DNA from 3 places in the Pseudomonas purpurea genome. Region 1 is predicted to be linked to each of the others. Evidence: predicted binding sites of a transcription regulator. Region 1 holds the regulator's gene; each other region holds the start of a gene.
What was found. Region 1 encodes FliA, which starts transcription of late flagellar genes. Its sites were predicted from a motif close to CTAAAGTTTNNNNNNNNNNNGCCGNTAA; they were not measured.

Region 1 (4,118 bases):
GCCTCAACCAGGAAATCCTGAAGGATCTCTTCATCGGCGCCGAAGCTCATTAATGGGGTGCTCCTACAGGTCTAAACCTAAAATCCAAGGCTGGAAAGCAAATCGTCCACATCGTCCTGACCGGACACAACGTCTTCACGTTTATCGGCATGAATCTGCGGACCTTCACCCTGCGTGAGATGTTTTTGTGGATCTTTTTCGGCCAACATCGCTTCGCGGTCATGCTCGATGCCTGCAAAGCGGTCGACTTGACTGGCCATCAGTACGAGTTTGAGCAGATTGCTTTCGACTTCGGTGACCAGTTGGGTCACACGCTTGATGACTTGCCCGGTGAGGTCCTGGTAGTCCTGAGCCAGCAGAATGTCATTGAGGTTGTTCGACACGACGTGAGTGTTCTCGACGCTGCGCGTCAGGAAACCGTCAACGCGTCTTGCCAGCTCACGAAATTCCTCGGCACCGACTTCACGCCGCATGAACCGGCCCCAGTCCGCACTCAAGGCCTGGGCATCAGTGCTCAGGCCATTGACCAGCGGGGTGCTGTTCTCGACCAGATCCATGGTGCGGTTGGCCGCAGCCTCGGTCAGCTTGACCACATAGGACAGGCGTTCGGTGGCATCCGTGATCTGCGACACTTCCTCGGCTTGAGGCATGTGCGGGTCAATCTGAAAATTGACGATCGCGCTGTGCAGCTCGCGAGTGAGCTTGCCAACTTCCTGGTACAGGCCGCGATCACGGGTCTGATTGAGCTCATGGATCAGTTGCACCGCATCGCCGAACTTGCCTTTTTCAAGGCTGTCGACCAGTTCGCGGGCATGTTTTTTCAGGGTCGATTCAAAATCGCCCTGTGAAGATTCGTTGTGCTCCATAGCTCCCCCGTGGCGGATGCATCAACCGATGCGTTCGAAGATTTTTTCGATCTTGTCTTTCAACGCCTGGGCCGTGAAGGGTTTGACCACATAGCCGTTAACACCGGCCTGAGCGGCTTCGATGATCTGCTCGCGCTTCGCTTCAGCGGTCACCATCAATACGGGCAGGTGCTTGAGCTTTTCATCGGCACGCACGTGGCGCAGCAGATCGATACCGGTCATGCCAGGCATGTTCCAGTCCGTTACCAGAAAGTCGATGCTGCCGCTGTTGAGTACAGGGATGGCGGTAGTGCCGTCGTCTGCCTCGACCGTGTTGGTGAACCCAAGGTCACGCAACAGGTTTTTTATGATCCGCCGCATCGTTGAGAAGTCATCAACGATGAGGATTTTCATGTTCTTGTCCAATTCGACCTCCAAGCAGTCTTAAACGCGCTCAGCACCTGAACGCGCCATTTCAATCAATCCGGCGTAACACTCAACAACTGTCTGGAGTACAACGGGCCGAGACCGGTTCAGCCTAAGCCGTACCAGCCTCGTTCGCAGCGCCCCATACGGCCTGTCAACGCGCTCGCCACTCCCCCAAACGCCCCCGCAAACGGGCCGCGCACTGGCTGTGTAACTGGCTGACCCGCGATTCGCTGACCCCCAGGACCTCACCGATTTCCTTGAGGTTCAGCTCTTCGTCGTAGTACAGCGCCAACACCAGTCGCTCACGCTCCGGCAAATTGGCAATCGCGTCCGCCAGCGCAGCCTGGAAACGTTCGTCTTCCAGGTCACGCGACGGCTCGAGATGAGCACTCGCGCCATCCTCATGCAGCCCTTCATGCTCGCCGTCCTGCAACAGATCGTCGAAGCTGAACAGCCGGCTGCCCAAGGTGTCGTTCAAAATCCCGTAATAATCATCGAGACTCAATTGGAGTTCGGCCGCAACCTCGTGATCTTTAGCGTCGCGGCCGGTTTTAGCTTCAATCGAGCGAATTGCGTCGCTGACCATGCGGGTATTGCGGTGAACCGAACGTGGCGCCCAGTCCCCCTTGCGTACTTCATCGAGCATCGCCCCACGGATGCGGATCCCCGCATACGTCTCGAAGCTTGCACCTTTGCTTGCGTCGTACTTGGTTGACACTTCGAGCAAGCCGATCATCCCGGCCTGGATCAAATCCTCGACCTGGACACTGGCCGGCAGGCGAGCCAACAAGTGATAGGCAATACGCTTGACCAGTGGCGCGTAGCGCTCGATCAATTCGTACTGGGCGTCACGTGCCGACTTCTTGTAAAGGTTGTAACCGCTGGCCGTCATAGCACAGGTCCTGCCGTTTGTTGCACGAGACGCTCGACGAAAAACTCCAGGTGCCCGCGCGGGTTGGCAGGCAATGGCCAGGTATCGACCTTCTGTGCAATGGCCTTGAACGCCAGCGCGCACTTGGAACGCGGAAAGGCTTCATAGACCGCACGTTGCTTCTGCACTGCCTTGCGCACGCTCTCGTCGTAGGGAACGGCACCGACGTATTGTAAGGCGACGTCCAGGAAGCGATCCGTGACCTTGGTCAACTTGGCGAACAGATTGCGACCTTCTTGAGGGCTTTGTGCCATGTTGGCCAGCACGCGGAAGCGGTTCATGCCGTAATCGCGGTTAAGCAGTTTGATCAGGGCATAGGCGTCGGTGATCGAGGTCGGCTCGTCGCAGACCACCAGCAGTACTTCTTGCGCGGCGCGAACGAAACTGACTACCGAGTCACCAATACCGGCAGCGGTGTCGATGACGAGTACGTCGAGGTTGTCGCCGATATCGCTGAACGCCTGAATCAGGCCGGCATGCTGGGCCGGGCTCAGGTGAACCATGCTCTGGGTACCGGAAGCCGCCGGAACGATTCGAATACCGCCAGGCCCCTGCAACAATACGTCGCGCAGCTCACAGCGGCCTTCGATGACGTCGGCCAAGGTATGTTTAGGTGTCAGCCCCAGCAGGACGTCGACGTTCGCCAGACCCAGATCGGCATCCAGCAGCATGACGCGCCTGCCAAGCTCGGCGAGAGCCAGGGACAAGTTAACTGACACGTTAGTCTTCCCGACGCCACCTTTGCCGCCGGTCACCGCGATCACCTGTACGGGATGCATGCTGCCCATGTTCTTTCTTTACCTTGTCTTGCTTAGACGCGGGCTACATAACTGGCTGCGCGTTCACACTGGAACAATGCATGGCAGTCCGTCGATGTAGGTACAAATCTATTCATTAATACCTCAGCCGACCCGCTTGGTCGGGCTGTGGTAGAGATCAGCGAACATGTCAGCCATGGCCTCTTCGCTGGGTTCTTCCTGCATTTGCACACTGACGGCGCGGCTGACCAATTGGTGGCGGCGCGGCAGGTGCAGGTCATCCGGAATACGCGGCCCATCGGTGAGATAGGCCACGGGCAGTTCGTGACTGATGGCCAAGCTCAACACTTCGCCCAGGCTTGCCGTTTCATCCAGTTTAGTCAGGATGCACCCGGCCAGCCCGCAGCGCTTGTAACTGTGATAAGCGGCGGTCAGTACCTGTTTCTGGCTGGTAGTCGCCAACACCAGATAATTCTTCGATTTGATGCCACGCCCGTTCAGGCTTTCCAACTGCATGCGCAGCGCCGGGTCGCTGGCTTGCAGGCCAGCGGTATCGATCAACACCACACGCTTGCGCAGCAGCGGATCAAGGGCTTGCGCCAGGGACTGGCCCGGGTCGACGTGGGTCACGGAAACGTTGAGGATCCGGCCCAGGGTCTTGAGCTGCTCCTGCGCACCGATACGGTAGCTGTCCATGCTCACCAGTGCGATATTTTGCGCGCCGTACTTGAGCACATAACGGGCAGCCAGCTTGGCCAGAGTGGTGGTCTTGCCCATGCCGGCAGGGCCGACCATGGCAATCACGCCACCTTCTTCAAGCGGCTCGATTTCTGGCGTGCTGATCATCCGCGCCAGGTGCGCCAGCAGCATGCGCCAGGCCTGACGAGGCTCTTCGATTTCGGTGATCAGTTCCAGCAGATCGCGGGACAACGGGCCAGACAGGCCAATGCGTTGCAGGCGACGCCAGAGGTTGGCCTGGGCCGGACGGCTGCCTTGCAACTGATTCCAGGCCAGGGAGCCGAGCTGGACTTCCAGCAACTCGCGCAGGCCGTTGAGTTCGAAACGCATCGAGTCGAACGCGCGCGGATCAACGCCAGCGCTCGCCGCAGGGGCAGGTGCCGGACGCTTGGGTTCAGCGTAGGTCGGCTCGATCAA
Region 2 (4,118 bases), 2.3 Mb from region 1:
TGCTAAAAAGGCTGCCATGCTACATGGAAGCCTTGAACATCAAGGGCTTCACGCGTTGAAAACCCGTGCATCGACAAAATCGAATCCCAGTGGCGATGGTAGAGCAGATATGGAACAGCATTCCAACGCCTTGAAGGTCATGGTGATCGACGATTCGAAAACCATACGCCGCACGGCCGAAACGTTGTTGCGCAACGTCGGCTGCGAGGTGATTACGGCGGTCGATGGTTTCGATGCCCTGGCCAAGATTGCCGATCATCATCCGGGGATCATTTTTGTCGACATCATGATGCCGCGTCTGGATGGTTATCAGACCTGCGCTTTAATCAAGAACAACAGTGCGTTCAAGTCCACGCCAGTGATTATGCTGTCGTCCAAGGACGGCCTGTTCGACAAGGCCAAGGGGCGCATCGTCGGTTCCGACCAGTTCCTGACCAAGCCTTTCAGCAAGGAAGAACTGCTGGACGCGATCCAGGCCCATGTTCCGGGCTTTGCCGCCGTTTCGCCGCAGTAGGACACGCACAGCGACACCCGGCCAACGGGCCAGGCGTCTATATGAATGGGGAAGACCATGGCACGTATTCTGATCGTCGATGATTCGCCGACTGAAATGTACAAACTGACCGGCATGCTTGAAAAGCACGGTCATGAAGTGTTGAAAGCCGAAAACGGCGCTGATGGCGTGGCCCTGGCCCGCCAGGAAAAGCCCGACGCCGTGCTGATGGACATCGTCATGCCGGGCCTCAACGGTTTTCAGGCGACCCGCCAGCTGACCAAGGACCCGGACACCGGCCACATTCCGGTGATCATCATTACCACCAAGGATCAGGAGACCGACAAGGTCTGGGGCACCCGCCAGGGCGCGAGGGATTACCTGACCAAACCGGTGGATGAAGAAACACTGATCAAGACCCTGAACTCCGTTCTGGCCAGCTGAGCCGTTGGCCATGGCCGAGTCGCTGACGGCGTTCGAACTGCTGTTGCAGATCGATGCGCGCTGCCGCTTGCTGGCGGCGGATTTGCCGTCCCAGCACACCCGCCAGCACGGCTGGAGCGGGATCGGTTTTCGCATCGGCGAGCGCTGGTACGTGGCGCCGATGGGCGAGGTCAGCGAAGTGCTGCACGAACCCCGCTTCACGCAGTTGCCCGGCGTCAAGCCATGGGTTCGCGGTGTGGCTAACCTGCGTGGGCGGTTGCTGCCGGTCATGGACCTGTGCGGGCTCTTCGGTGTCGAGCTGTCGACGGTGCGCAAGCAGCGGCGAGTGCTGGTGGTCGAACATAACGAAGTGTTTGCCGGGTTGATGGTCGATGAAGTGCTGGGTATGCAGCACTTTGACCAAGGCAGTTTCAGGCCAGACGCAGCGGACACGGCGCAAGGGTCGATGGCGGCGTTTATCAAGGGGCGCTTCGAGCGCGAGCAATGCTGGCAGGTGTTCAGCCCGTTTGCCCTCGCGCATTCACAGAGCTTCATGAACGTAGCCCTGTAACTGCGGACTTTTGTGGGGGCAAGCTTTTGTGGCGAGGGAGCTTGCTCTCGCTGGGCTGCGAAGCGGCCCTCTTTTCCAAAAAGGAAGGGGACTGCTGCGCCCGAGCGCGGACCGGTCCAAGGGGAGCAAGCTCCCTCGCCACAGGTACTTTGGTGAGTTCTAAAGGGTGTTGGTTAACAGGCGAGGATCGATGACAAAAGCAAAAGCAGGTAAGCCAACGGAAGGGTCGCGCAGCCGGTCGCAGATCATCGTGCTGTTCATCGCGCTGATCATTTTCATCGTGTTGCTGTTCGCCAACTTCGCCTACCTCAATACCCAGGCTACCTACGACAAACAGTACATCGGCCATGCCGGTGAGCTGCGCGTGCTGTCCCAGCGCATTGCCAAGAACGCCACCGAAGCGGCGGCCGGCAAGGCTGCGGCGTTCAAACTGCTGAGCGATGCACGCAACGACTTTGCCCAGCGCTGGAGCTTTCTGAAGAAGGGCGACCCGGCCACCGGCCTGCCGCCCGCGCCGTCGACCGTGCGCCCGGAAATGCGCGCCGTGCAGCTGGACTGGGAGCGCCTGCTGAAGAACACCGACGCGATCCTCTCCAGCGAACAGACCGTGTTGTCCTTGCATCAAGTCGCCGCGACCCTGGCCGAAACCGTGCCGCAGTTGCAGGTCGAGTCCGAAAAAGTCGTCGACATCCTGCTCCAGCGCGGCGCCCCCGCCACACAGGTCGCCGTGGCCCAGCGTCAGTCGTTGCTGGCCGAACGGATTCTCGGCGCGGTCAACACCGTGCTGGCCGGAGACGAAAACGCCCAGCAGGCAGCCGACGCCTTCGGCCGTGACGCAGCGCGTTTTGGCCAGGTGCTCAATGGCATGCTCCAGGGCAACCCGGCGCTGAAGATCAGCCAGGTCGAAGACCGCGACGCCCGCGCGCGGCTGACCGAGATTGCCGAGTTGTTCGAGTTCGTCTCCGGCTCCGTGGATGAAATCCTCGAAACCTCCCCCGAACTGTTCAAGGTGCGCGAGTCGGCGAGTAACATTTTCAGCCTGTCCCAGACCTTGCTCGACGAAGCGTCGCACCTGGCCAGCAGCTTTGAAAACCTGGTGGGCGGGCACACCACCGACACCATCGGCGGTTACGTGCTGGGCTTGCTGGCGCTGGCCTCGATCATCCTGATCGGCTTGGTGATGGTCCGTGAGACCAATCGCCAGTTGCAGGAAACCGCCGAGAAAAACGAACGCAATCAGAACGCGATCATGCGCCTGCTCGATGAAATCGCGGACCTGGCCGACGGTGATCTCACGGTGACGGCTTCGGTGACCGAAGACTTTACCGGGACCATCGCCGACTCGATCAACTACTCGGTCGACCAGTTGCGCGATCTGGTGGCGACCATCAACCTCACGGCCGGTCAAGTCGCGGCGGCCGTGCAGGAAACCCAGGCCACGGCCATGCACCTGGCCCAGGCGTCCGAGCATCAGGCCCAGCAGATTTGCGAAGCATCGGCTTCGATCAACGAAATGGCCCAGTCCATCGACCAGGTGTCGGCCAACGCTGCCGAGTCCTCGGCGGTGGCCGAGCGTTCGGTGGAAATCGCCAACAAGGGCAACGAGGTGGTGCACAACACCATCCACGGCATGGACAACATTCGAGAACAGATCCAGGACACCGCCAAGCGTATCAAGCGTTTGGGCGAATCTTCGCAGGAGATCGGCGATATCGTTAGCCTGATCGATGACATTGCCGACCAGACCAACATCCTGGCCCTCAACGCGGCGATTCAGGCTTCCATGGCGGGCGACGCCGGGCGCGGTTTTGCGGTGGTGGCCGATGAAGTGCAGCGTCTGGCCGAGCGCTCGTCGGCGGCGACCCGGCAGATCGAAACCCTGGTGCGGGCGATCCAGACCGACACCAACGAAGCAGTGATTTCCATGGAGCAGACCACCACCGAGGTGGTGCGCGGCGCGCGGCTGGCGCAGGATGCCGGAGTGGCTCTGGAGGAAATCGAAGGCGTGTCGAAAACCCTCGCGGCGCTGATCCAGAGCATTTCCAACGCGGCGCAGCAACAGACGTCGTCGGCCGGTCAGATCTCCTTGACGATGAACGTGATCCAGCAGATCACCACACAGACCTCGTCGGGCTCGACCGCCACCGCCGAGAGCATCGGCAACCTGGCGAAGATGGCCAGCCAGTTGCGCCGTTCGGTGTCGGGCTTCACCTTGCCGACGGCCCCTGCGCGAGACGCCGGTCAGGCCTGAGCCCTGAACGCGGTGAATGAAATTGACTGGAGTGGTTATGGGTGATCGGCACGACTATGTGGCCCTCGAATGGGTCAAGGGCGAAATTGCCGAAACGCTGAAGCAGGCTTCTCTGGCCCTCGAAAACGTGGCCCTCGACACCCTGGCCGAGGACCCGCAGGTGACGCCGGCCATCGACGAGTGCCTGGCCTGTATCCATCAGGTCCACGGCAGCCTGCAAATGGTCGAGTTCTATGGCGCGGCCCTGCTTGCCGAAGAAATGGAGCAACTGGCCGGCGCCTTGCAGCAGAACCGCGTCAGCCATCGTGACGAAGCGATTCACGTGTTGCAACAGGCCTTGGGCCAGTTGCCGATCTACCTTGACCGTGTTCACAGCGCCC
Region 3 (4,118 bases), 2.4 Mb from region 1:
AGTCATCGACCGTCAGCACCCGCAGGGAAACCGCTTTGTTCTGCGTCTCGACATCCACTACGCCGACCGAAATCGCTTCCGAAGTGGGCGCCACTTCCGCCAGTATCTTTTCAACGTCGATGATTTCGACTAACTGATTGTCCACTCGAGTCACAGCCGTCAGGTAGTGATCGCGTCCGGTGCCCTTGGGCGGCGGATGGATCTCTTCCCAGTTCATGTTGACGATGCGCTCGACCGACCGAACCAGAAAACCCTGAGTCTTGGTGTTGTACTCCGTGATGATCACGAAGGGATTGCTTTGGTCCTGCAAACCGCCGGACCCGGTCGCCATCGCCAGATCGAGAATCGGAATGGTCGCCCCACGAATATTCGCCACACCGCACACGACAGGACTGGATTTGGGCATCACGGTCAGCTTGGGGCATTGCAGCACCTCGCGTACCTTGAACACGTTGATCCCGTAAAGCTGCTGGCCGTCGAGACGGAACAACAACAGCTCCAGGCGATTCTGCCCTACCAGTTGCGTGCGCTGGTTTACCGAATCCATTACACCAGCCATGCCCAGACTCCTACACCAACACCTAAGTTCCGACGCACATTCATTGCTAAACGGCACGGGGCTTGCTTTTTAACTGTCATGAACGCAAAAACGACATTTTCCCGACGCCTGACATCCACCTGCCGCAAATGGCTGTGCGCAGTATCAGCCGTCTGCCTTTTCAACGCTGGCAGCCCTGCCCTTGCTGACTCGGTTACCTTGCCTGATCTACTTATCGGCGTCACTCAGGGCTTTCTTGAATTCACCGTAGAGGACTATCTGGCCACCAGTCAAACCGAGGGCCGCTACGAAATCGAAGTCAACCAGCTCGACCCGCGCCTGCGCATGCCACTTTGCGACAAGGAATTGACAGCCACCCTGGAGAGTCCGGCCAGGCCATTGGGACGGGTAACCGTGAGGGTTCGTTGCGACGGCGCCTCACCCTGGACAGTCTTCGTGCCCGCTCAAGTCCGCCTGTTTCGGGAGATTGTCACGACCACGCGCCCCCTCAAGCGCGCCGGCATCATCGAGCCCCAGGATGTTGCATTGCGTGAGCGTGATATCAGCCTGATCAACCAGGGCTACCTGACCTCTGTCGATCAGGCCATCGGGCAAAAACTTGTCCGACCAATGGTCACCGATCAGGTCATTACGCTGGTCCATCTGGAACAGGCAGAAGTCATACGCAAGGGTGATCAGGTCGTCATCACCGCCCGCAGCGGGACACTCAGCGTGCGGATGCCTGGCGAAGCGCTGTCCAATGGAGGGATGAGCGAACAGATTCGAGTGAAAAACCTCAACTCGCAGCGTGTGATCAAGGCCCAGGTCATCGCACCGGGCCAGGTGGAAGTGGCCATGTAGGGCTCTTTGTTGGTGAAGAAGTGGCGCGCCACTCGACTGTTCCCTAAACTGTGGCGCATACCGGGCAACCGCTGACGCCTGCACGCTCACTGATAAATGAGCCTAAAGTTTTTCCGGGTATGGCCGAAAACATGGCAAGCGTCCAAATACCCAGAGGTTTTCATCATGGTCATCGATTTCAGCCGTTTGCATAACGCCCCCAGCACACTCACCGGTAGTACGCGTACCAGCGCCAACAAGGAAACCGCCGAGACCGGCAAATCCGCGCCGCTGAATACCCCGGCCGAACAGGCCAGTACCGTCAAAAGCGGGGAATCGGTACACCTCAGTAATGAGGCTCAACAGTTGCAGAAGGTCACTGACAAGCTGCGCGATCAACCTGCCGTCGACAAAGCCCGCGTGGCAGAGTTGAAAGCAGCGATTGCCGATGGCAGCTATAAAGTCGACAGCAACCGTGTAGCCAGCAAACTGCTCAACTTCGAAGCCCAGCGCTAGGCAAAGGCCTGCGCCAGGCTTTTGGACGCTTAAAACCCAAGGCCAGCCATGCACGACACTAATTTACTGCAGTTGATCACCGACGACTTTGCTCCAGCTCAACATTTGCTGGAGTTGTTGCAGACCGAATCCCTCGCCCTGCATGGTCGCGACATGCCGCTGCTGGAAGAAATTCTGGCGCAAAAACAGGCATTGATCATTCTGCTGGAGCAGCATGGTCGCAAGCGCAGCGAGATTCTCCAGAGTCTCAACCTGCCCACCGATCGCACCGGCCTGGAACAACTGGCCGAGCACTCCAGCATTGGCGACGAACTGCTGTCCCAGAGCGATGTACTCAATCAGCTGCTGACCGACTGCAAGATCGCCAACGAACTCAACGGCCGCTCGATCCAGGTCCAGCAAGCCACGACCGCCAACCAGCTGAAAATCCTCACCGGCGGCGAACCCCCTGCCCTTTATGATGCTCGCGGCTCAACCGCCAAAATGGCGAAACCGCGCCCGCTCAGTCAGGCTTGAAATCCGCAATGAACGCGCCCTATCAAGGCGCGAAACATGCTGGCAAAATGCTGGCTTCTGCGTGTCGTCGTATTTTGTCTGGAGATTGATAAACCGTGTTCAACGCCTTAAACGCGGAAGATGCTCCGCAGCCACCCAAGGTGCTTACCACGCCTCTGGAAATCGCCGGCAACCTGCGGCAGCTGCAAGAGAGCCATGATCCCCTGATCATCACTTTCCACGAGCGCAGCCAGCGCTTCCAAAGCTACCTGGTCGATGTGGACCGAGACGGCAACATGCTCGCCCTGGACGAAATGATCCCTCGCGACGGTGAACGTTTCCTGCTTGCAGGTGAACCCTTCCGGGTTGAAGGCTTTCATGATGGCGTGCGTATTGCCTGGGAATGCACCGGAACACTGACCATCGACGAGTCCAACGGCGGCCGCTGCTACCGTGGCACCCTGCCCGATGAAGTGGTCTACCACCAGCGTCGCAATGCCTTCCGCGCAGCCTTGAAACTGGCGCAACTGGTGAACATCGAACTCAGTGGCGAAAAACTCAAGGCCCCAATCAGTGGCAAGCTGCTGGATATCTCGGCTACGGGCTGCAAGCTGCGCTTCGAGGGCGACATTTCGGATCGACTGCAACTGGGCCAGGTCTATGAGCGCTTTATCGCAGCCCTGCCATTTGGCAGCATGACCGCTCCGGTCGAGCTGCGTTACCTGCACTTCGAAGAAAAAATTTCCACCACCTTCGCTGGCGTGCGCTTTCACAACATGAGCGGCCTGGTGCAACGGCAAGTGGAACGCTTCGTCTATCAGCTACAACGCGAAGCACGCCGCTTCGATAAAGACGACGATCTCTGACCGGCAGCCAGACATGAAAACGGGCAATCCCTTTGGGGGATTGCCCGTTTTTCGTTCTAGGGCCTGGCCTCGGTGAAGCTTTGCGTGCGCTCAGGCTTCGGCTCTTCAGGATTCGCCGGCGGATCAGGCTCAAGCTCAGGATCAGAATTAAGGGGGCCCTGCATCTGATCGTGCACGACCTGCTCGTCGACACGCGGATCAAGTGCGGCCACCAGTGGAGAGCTGGACATGCTGTCCGGCATGGCCACATGGTGCAGTGGCGCATCGTCGACCTGATGCAGATTGGTCACGGCCTTCGGCCGGATGCGCCAGACCAGCACCAACGCAAAGAAGCTGAAAAACGCGTAAAGCATCTGGCTGCCAAACAACTTCATCAGCACCCCCGCCGCCAACGGTCCGATGCTCGCCCCCACGCCGTAAGTCACCAACAACATCGCGGTCAGCGAGACCCGACGGTCGCCCTCCACATGGTCGTTGGAGAAGGCCACCGCCAACGGATAGAGGCAGAACTGCACCAGCGAACACAGGAACCCGGCAACGAACAGCACCTCCAGCGGCACCTGCGGCAGAATCGCCAACGGCAATGCCGCCACTGCCAGGGAAAACGCAAAGCAGCGAATCAGCAGTGCGCGATCATAGCGGTCCGATAACCAGCCCAGCGGCCACTGCACCACCAACCCGGCAAAGATGCAGCTACCCATGAACAAGCCGACCTGCTCGGTGCTCAGCCCTTGCTGAGACGCATACAACGGCGCCAAACCGTAAAAGGAACCGACAATCAACCCGGCCCCGAGCACCGTACTCAGCGACTGCGGCACACGCTTGATGAAGAAGCGCGGCTCCATCGGTGCCGGGTGCAAAGG

Region 2: the regulator FliA is predicted to act here: its motif matches at 1,647-1,674, upstream of AABM54_RS24600 (methyl-accepting chemotaxis protein).
Region 3: the regulator FliA is predicted to act here: its motif matches at 1,502-1,529, upstream of flgM (flagellar biosynthesis anti-sigma factor FlgM).

Annotation. Positions count from the first base shown of each region.
Region 1 is NZ_CP150918.1:1,839,290-1,843,407, reverse strand. Features, by position in the region: gene AABM54_RS08230 (chemotaxis protein CheA) at 1-50, opposite strand, end outside; gene AABM54_RS08225 (protein phosphatase CheZ) at 78-866, opposite strand; gene AABM54_RS08220 (chemotaxis response regulator CheY) at 888-1,259, opposite strand; gene fliA (RNA polymerase sigma factor FliA) at 1,426-2,166, opposite strand; gene fleN (flagellar synthesis regulator FleN) at 2,163-2,993, opposite strand; gene flhF (flagellar biosynthesis protein FlhF) at 3,108-4,118, opposite strand, start outside.
Region 2 is NZ_CP150918.1:5,455,466-5,459,583, reverse strand. Features, by position in the region: gene pilG (twitching motility response regulator PilG) at 110-514, shown strand; gene pilH (twitching motility response regulator PilH) at 572-937, shown strand; gene AABM54_RS24605 (chemotaxis protein CheW) at 948-1,487, shown strand; gene AABM54_RS24600 (methyl-accepting chemotaxis protein) at 1,678-3,738, shown strand; partial or broken gene AABM54_RS24595 (Hpt domain-containing protein) at 3,776-4,118, shown strand, end outside.
Region 3 is NZ_CP150918.1:4,216,759-4,220,876, forward strand. Features, by position in the region: gene AABM54_RS18905 (chemotaxis protein CheV) at 1-559, opposite strand, end outside; gene flgA (flagellar basal body P-ring formation chaperone FlgA) at 638-1,399, shown strand; gene flgM (flagellar biosynthesis anti-sigma factor FlgM) at 1,565-1,894, shown strand; gene AABM54_RS18920 (flagellar protein FlgN) at 1,943-2,410, shown strand; gene AABM54_RS18925 (flagellar regulator YcgR PilZN domain-containing protein) at 2,506-3,255, shown strand; gene AABM54_RS18930 (MFS transporter) at 3,312-4,118, opposite strand, start outside.